DNA from 3 places in the Streptomyces sp. NPDC002730 genome. Region 2 is predicted to be linked to each of the others. Evidence: riboswitches for the same ligand, from Rfam matches in the RefSeq annotation. Region 2 holds a riboswitch; each other region holds the start of a gene.
What was found. Region 2 has a riboswitch for cobalamin ahead of metE (5-methyltetrahydropteroyltriglutamate--homocysteine S-methyltransferase). Riboswitches for the same ligand answer to the same signal wherever they lie in the genome.
Positions count from the first base shown of each region.

Region 1: linked by a shared signal. The riboswitch ahead of ACFYXH_RS16600 (cobalamin biosynthesis protein) and the one ahead of metE (5-methyltetrahydropteroyltriglutamate--homocysteine S-methyltransferase) in region 2 are both predicted to bind cobalamin.
Region 3: linked by a shared signal. The riboswitch ahead of ACFYXH_RS04340 (ribonucleoside-diphosphate reductase subunit alpha) and the one ahead of metE (5-methyltetrahydropteroyltriglutamate--homocysteine S-methyltransferase) in region 2 are both predicted to bind cobalamin.

Region 1 covers NZ_JBIAQG010000006.1:65,485-67,739, reverse strand. Annotated here, with positions in the region: gene ACFYXH_RS16600 (cobalamin biosynthesis protein) at 1-884, opposite strand, end outside; cobalamin riboswitch at 990-1,131, opposite strand; gene ACFYXH_RS16595 (hypothetical protein) at 1,327-1,548, opposite strand; gene ACFYXH_RS16590 (anion permease) at 1,561-2,255, opposite strand, start outside.
Region 2 covers NZ_JBIAQG010000010.1:23,926-26,180, forward strand. Annotated here, with positions in the region: gene metE (5-methyltetrahydropteroyltriglutamate--homocysteine S-methyltransferase) at 1-985, opposite strand, end outside; cobalamin riboswitch at 1,150-1,372, opposite strand; gene ACFYXH_RS24850 (3-hydroxybutyryl-CoA dehydrogenase) at 1,547-2,255, opposite strand, start outside.
Region 3 covers NZ_JBIAQG010000001.1:885,296-887,550, reverse strand. Annotated here, with positions in the region: gene mctP (monocarboxylate uptake permease MctP) at 1-371, shown strand, start outside; cobalamin riboswitch at 596-732, shown strand; gene ACFYXH_RS04340 (ribonucleoside-diphosphate reductase subunit alpha) at 874-2,255, shown strand, end outside.

The DNA.
Region 1 (2,255 bases), on a different contig from region 2:
CAGCCGACGCGCCGCGAGAGCCGTACGGCGCGTTCGATGTCGCCGAACTCCACCGGGCGCCCGCTGCCGTTGAGTACGGGACGGTGCTCCACCCGGCCGCCGTACGAGAGGGTCCCGCCCAGCCGTACGCCGAGCGCCCCCGCGAACGCAGCCTCCACCGGGCCCGCGTTCGGGCTCGGGTGCTTCTTCGCATCGGCCCGCCAGGCCCGTACGGCTCCGCGCGCATCCCCGCCCGCGAGTACCGCGAGTCCCGCGGTGAGCCGGGCCCCCGGCCAGCCGGCCACATCGTCGAGCCGCGCCGAGGCCCAGCCGAACCTCCGGTATTTGGACGACTTGTGCCCGACCATCGCGTCCAGCGTGTTGACGGCACGGAACCCCACCAGACCCGGCACACCCGCGAGGGCGCCCCAGACCAGCGCGCCCACCACGGCGTCGGAGGTGTTCTCGGCGACGGACTCGACGACGGCGCGTGCGATCTGCTGCTCGTCCAGCGCCTGCGGATCGCGCCCGCACAGATGCGGCAGGCGCTCCCGCGCCACGTCCACGTCACCGGCGGCAAGCGCGCCGCCGATGGCCCGCGCCTCGCGGCCCAGCGACGTACCTCCGACGACGGCCCAGGTGGCTGCGGCGATCAGTGCGACGGATGCGCGGCCGCGGCCGCGTACACCGCGCGCGAGAACCGCGGCGGCACCCGCGGCGCCTCCGGCGCACACAGCGGTGTGCAGTGCGCCCCAGCCACGGTGGTCACGCCACAGGACATGCTCGACAGCGCCCGCGGCCCGCCCGAACGCGGCGACCGGATGCCCGCGGCGGGGATCGCCGAGCAGCAGGTCGCCGGCCAGGCCGGCGGCGGATCCGTATACGAATTCACGGTCGGCACGCATGGGTTCAGGCCGACGCTTCGCCTCGAACGACCCTCGTACTCACAGCAGGAACTGAACCGCAGCCGGGCATGGCGATATGTCCTCACTCAGGGTGTCCGCGCCCTGGTTCGACGTGACCGGCGGTGAGAGTTCCTGGCTTCCGGGGACTGCTCCCCGGTGACAGTGGCGGGACCGCGCCGGATTTGCACCGGCTTCCTCTTCTGCCGCCGTAGATGGCTTCGGCAGTCCACCACGCTGCGAGAACGACCGTCAACTTGCCTTTGACCTGCGATGCAAGAGTGTGTTGGGGCACACATGCGGGGCGGATTTCCGCCAGGTGTCGAAAACAGGCCGTACCGCCACGTCGCCCGTGACGCAAGAGCCGGGCCGGGTCACCCGAAGGGGTGCCCGGCCCGGCCTGTGAAGCGGTTGATGAAGCTCGTGGAACTGGTGAACCGTGCCGTCAGATGACGATCAGATAGATCCCGTACGCCACGGCCGTCGCGCAGAGCGCGAAGCAGGCGTACGCGCCGGTGCGTGCCAGGGCCGCGGAACCGCCTTGTGCGGCCGCCGTCTCCTGCTTGGTCAGGCCGACGATGCCCAGGGTGAACAGACCCACCAGGGCGACGGTGGCGACGAGGCTCACGCCGAAGACGGAGCCGAGAGCTGCCCAGTCGATGTTCATGCTGATCTGTCCTTACACCGTGGCCGGCTGCGTCGGCTCGGAGTCGGCGGGGGCCGGAGCCGGGATGGTGGTCTTGAAGTCCTGCGCGGGCGTGCCGGCCGGCGGCGGGGTGACGGCCGCGATGGCGGTGGTCACGACACCCGCGGGCTCGGCGTCGGCGTCCGCCGCGTTGACGTTGGTGTGGTCGATCACCTGGCGGCGGGAGATGAACCAGATCGCGGCGCAGGCGCCGATCAGGAAGGCCGCGACGACCGCGACACCCCAGTCGCCCTGCCGGGACACGAACTCCGAGCCCGCGGCGACCAGACCCGCGGCCGGCAGGGTCAGACCCCAGGCGACGAACATCCGGGTGGCGGTGGACCAGCGGACCACGCCGCCCTTGCGGCCCAGGCCCGCGCCCATCACGGCGCCGGAGCAGGAGTGCGTGGTCGACAGCGAGAAGCCGAGGTTGGAGGAGGCGAGGATGACGCTGGCCGCGCTGGTCTGGGCGGCGAAGCCCTGCTGCGGCTGGAGGTCGGTGAGGCCCGTGCCCAGGGTGCGGATGATGCGCCAGCCGCCGAGGTAGGTGCCCATCGCGATCGCGAGACCGGCGGAGAGGATGACCCACATCGGGGGGTTGGAGCCGGGGGAGAGGACACCGCCGGCGACGAGCGCCAGCGTGATGACGCCCATGGTCTTCTGGGCGTCGTTGGTGCCGTGGGCCAGGG
Region 2 (2,255 bases):
CCTGGCCGGCCAGGCCGAGCAGGGTGCCCAGCGTGGACAGGGACTTCTCGAAGTCGTTGATCCAGATGTTGCGGCCGTTGACGACTCCGGCGACCAGGCGCTTGCCGGGCAGCCCGCCGACCGCGGCCAGGTCGTCCAGATTGGCCGCGGCGGCTTCGGTGAAGTCGAGCGCGAGACCGTCGACGGGGGCCTTGGCGAGGACGGGCAGGGCCTCGCCGAGCCGGTCGAAGTAGGAGGCGACGAGCAGCTTGGGCCGGTCGTCGAGACCACCGAGGTCGCGGTAGGCGCGGGCCGCGGCGTTCAGGTCCGCGCGGGTGCGGTCCTGCACAAGGGCGGGCTCGTCCAACTGCACCCACTCGGCGCCGGCGGCCCGCAGGTCGGACAGCACCTCGGCGTACACCGGCAGCAGTCGGTCCAGCAGAGTGATCGGCTCGAAGTCGGCGGCAACGCCGGGGGCAGGCTTGGCCAGCAGCAGATAGGTGACCGGTCCGACGAGCACCGGGCGGGCGGTGTGGCCGAGCGCAATTGCTTCCTTGAGCTCGGCGACCTGCTTGCTGGAGTCGGCGGTGAAGACGGTGTCGGGGCCGAGTTCGGGGACCAGGTAGTGGTAGTTGGTGTCGAACCACTTGGTCATCTCCAGCGGCGCGACGTCCTGGGTGCCGCGTGCCATCGCGAAGTAGCCGTCCAGGGAGTCTGCCTCGACGGCGGCACGGTGGCGGGCGGGGATCGCGCCGACCATGACGCTGGTGTCCAGGACGTGGTCGTAGTACGAGAAGTCGCCGGTCGGGACCTCGTGGATGCCGGCTTCGGTGAGCTGCTGCCAGTTGGCACGGCGCAGCTCGGCGGCGGTCTCCCGGAGGGCTGCAGCGGTGACGCGGCCCTTCCAGTAGCCCTCGATAGCCTTCTTCAGTTCACGGTTCTGGCCCTGACGGGGGTAGCCGTACACGGTGGCCCGTGCTGCCGCGGCTGTGGACAAGCTGGTCACGGAAGTCTCCTTCGCGAGTATGTCTCCTGTGGAACCCGGCGACGGGCAGAGAACGCGAAGGGGTGACGAACCGGACGGCACGGTCTCGCGCCGTGCGCGCGGCCGTCCGTCTGGTACGTACGCCGACCCGCCCTCGAGGTCACCGGGATCTCCGCACGCGATCGAGTCGCGTACGGGCAACGGGCAGGTCTTCGGACTCGCGGGCACGTCTGCCGGTCTCCCGGCGGACTCCTACTGGCCGTCGCTTCCCAGACCCGGCCGGGCCCAGTGCGTATGACGGCGGTCGTTCCCGCTCACCGCTGCGGGGCAGTCCCGGATTTTCACCGGGTTCCCTCTTACGACGCTCCTGCCTGGCTGACAGGACGAACCAGCTGCGACGGCCAGCCTAGAGGGCAGCCCTTGAGCACGAATACAGCTGTTCACATTCCGGACGGTGATCTGAGCCATGTGGCTCAGGCACGAGCAACACAGCAGGGCGCGGGGCAGCTCAGTCAAACCGCTCCGCGCCCCGCTCCACAGCAGCCGCGGGGCCCCTCAGCCCCGGCGGCGAACCCGGGCTCCTCAGCCCCGGTCGTAGGTGTGGAACCCCCGGCCCGACTTGCGGCCGAGCAGCCCCGCCTCGACCATCCGCTGGAGCAGCGGTGGCGGGGCGTAGAGAGGTTCCTTGAACTCGTCGTACAGCGACTCCGCGATGGCCGCAACAGTGTCCAGGCCGATCAGGTCCGCCAGCTTGAGCGGCCCCATGGGATGGGCGCAGCCGAGCTCCATCCCCGCGTCGACGTCGGCGGCGGTGGCGAAGCCGGACTCGGCCATGCGGACCGCCGAGAGGAGATACGGGATGAGAAGGGCGTTGACGACGAAGCCGGCCCGGTCCTGGGAGCGGACCACCGTCTTGCCCAGCGTGCCGGTCGCGAACTCCTCGACTGCCGTCACCGCCTCGGGCGCGGTGTGCAGAGATGCCACGACCTCCACCAGCGGCAGGACAGGCACCGGGTTGAAGAAGTGCAGTCCCAGGACGCGGTCGGCGCGGTGCGTGGCCATGCCCAGGCGCATGACGGGGATGGACGAGGTATTGGTGGCCAGAATCGCCTCCGGATCCTCGACGACCTTGTCCAGGGCCGCGAAAATCTCGGTCTTCGCGTCGGCGTTCTCGACGACGGCCTCGACGACGAGCTGCCGGTCGGCCAGGTCGTCGAGGCTGCCGGTGAACACGAGGCGTGCCAGAGCGTCTTCGGCGGAGATACGGTCCAGCTTGCCGCGCTGGACGGCA
Region 3 (2,255 bases), on a different contig from region 2:
GGATCCTCCAGACCTTCCCGGCTCTGGTCGGCGGCCTGTTCACGCGCTGGTTCCACCGCTGGGCGCTGCTGGCGGGCTGGGCGGTCGGCATGATCTACGGCACGTCGGCGGCGTACGGAGTCGCGAGCCCGACACAGAAGCACTTCGGCGGCTCGTCGGCGGAGATCCCCGGCCTCGGCGAGATCGGCTACATCGGCCTCACGGCGTTCATCCTGAACGTGGTGGTGACGGTGGTCCTGACGTTCGTCCTGCGGGCGCTCAAGGCCCCGGAAGGCGTCGACGAGACCAGTCCGTCGGACTACACGGCGGACGCGGGCGACGCGGGCGTCCAGGTGGAACTGCCGCCGGCGACGGCAGGGGTGAGTCACTGACGGTCGGGCCGACTGAGGGCCGTTGCGTTTCCCGGGAGGGGCGCGACGGCCCTTGGCTGTTGGGTAGGCAGCAAATCAAGCCCCGCACATCAAGCCACAACGGCGATTGAGGCGCGGGGTCCGGGGTGGATATCCAGACCGTCCCCGGGATCACCTTGCTCCCTTACGCGTTGGAGCCGCGGTGCGCCATGACACAACATGTGGGGGGTGCCGCATCAAGCGGCCCCCACATGTATGCTCATGGTCGCTGTCGACGCAGGGGAATCCGGTGCGAATCCGGAACTGTCCCGCAACGGTGTGATGCGGTGCGCTTTGTCGTACCCCGCCAGTCCGAGGACCTGCCGACGGTGCATCCGGCTCGACCGAACCGGGTGCCGAGACGTCCGGGCCTCGCGGTTGGGCCGGTGGGCGCCGTGCGGTGTGCTGCCCTTCGACGGGTACGTACGCCCGTACCGGCCTCCCCTCCCCCGCCGGCCCAGAGCCGAGCGAGGGAGAGCACCACGTGACCATCGCGCCAGCCGATCCGGCTTCAGGCATCTCCGAGCAGGTGGCCGACGGCCCCGGGACCGCACTGCTGCGGACCCTCACGGACCTCACCGCCGATCTGCCCGACACCGACCCCGGACGTGTCGCCGCCGCCGCCCTGCGCGGCCGGCACGCCGGGTCGGACGCGGCCGAGCTGCGGAGCCTCGCCACCGACGCGGCCGCGGGGCTGATCTCCGAGGACCCTGCCTACTCGCGGCTCGCCGCCCGCCTGCTGACCCGTCATATCGCGGACGAGGCAGCCGGACAGGGCGCGGTGGCCTTCTCCGCATCCGTCGCGGTCGGGCACCGCGAGGGCCTGATCGCGGACCGTACGGCCGAGTTCGTGACGCTGCACGCCGCGCGGCTGGACGCCCTCGTCGACCAGACCGCCGACGACCGCTTCGGCTACTTCGGTCTGCGCACCCTCTACAGCCGCTATCTGCTCCGGCACCCGATCACCCGTCAGGTCATCGAGACCCCGCAGCACTTCATGCTGCGCGTCGCCTGCGGCCTCGCCGAGGACGCTTCGGTCCGTGCCCTGGACGAGGTCGCCGCGCTGTACGGCCTGATGAGCCGCCTCGACTACCTCCCTTCCTCGCCCACGCTCTTCAACTCCGGCACCCGCCACCCGCAGATGTCCTCCTGCTATCTGCTTGACTCGCCGCTGGACGAGCTCGACTCGATCTACGACCGCTACCACCAGGTGGCCCGTCTGTCGAAGCACGCGGGCGGCATCGGCCTCTCCTACTCCCGTATCCGCTCCCGCGGTTCGCTGATCCGGGGCACCAACGGCCACTCCAACGGCATCGTCCCGTTCCTCAAGACCCTCGACGCCTCGGTCGCCGCGGTGAACCAGGGCGGCAGGCGCAAGGGCGCCGCCGCCGTCTACCTGGAGACCTGGCACTCCGACATCGAGGAGTTCCTGGAGCTGCGCGACAACACCGGTGAGGACGCCCGGCGTACGCACAATCTGAACCTCGCGCACTGGATCCCCGACGAGTTCATGCGCCGCGTCGAGGCGGACGCCGACTGGTCGCTGTTCTCGCCCGCGGATGTGCCGGAACTGGTCGACCTGTGGGGCGACGAGTTCGACGCGGCGTACCGCAAGGCCGAGGCCGCCGGTCTCGCGCAGAAGTCCATGCCGGCCCGTGAGCTCTACGGCCGGATGATGCGGACGCTCGCCCAGACCGGCCAGGGCTGGATGACCTTCAAGGACGCCTCCAACCGCACCGCCAACCAGACGGCGGAGCCGGGCCACACGGTCCACTCCTCGAACCTGTGCACCGAGATCCTCGAGGTGACGGACGACGGTGAGACGGCCGTCTGCAACCTCGGCTCGGTCAACCTGGGTTCGTTCGT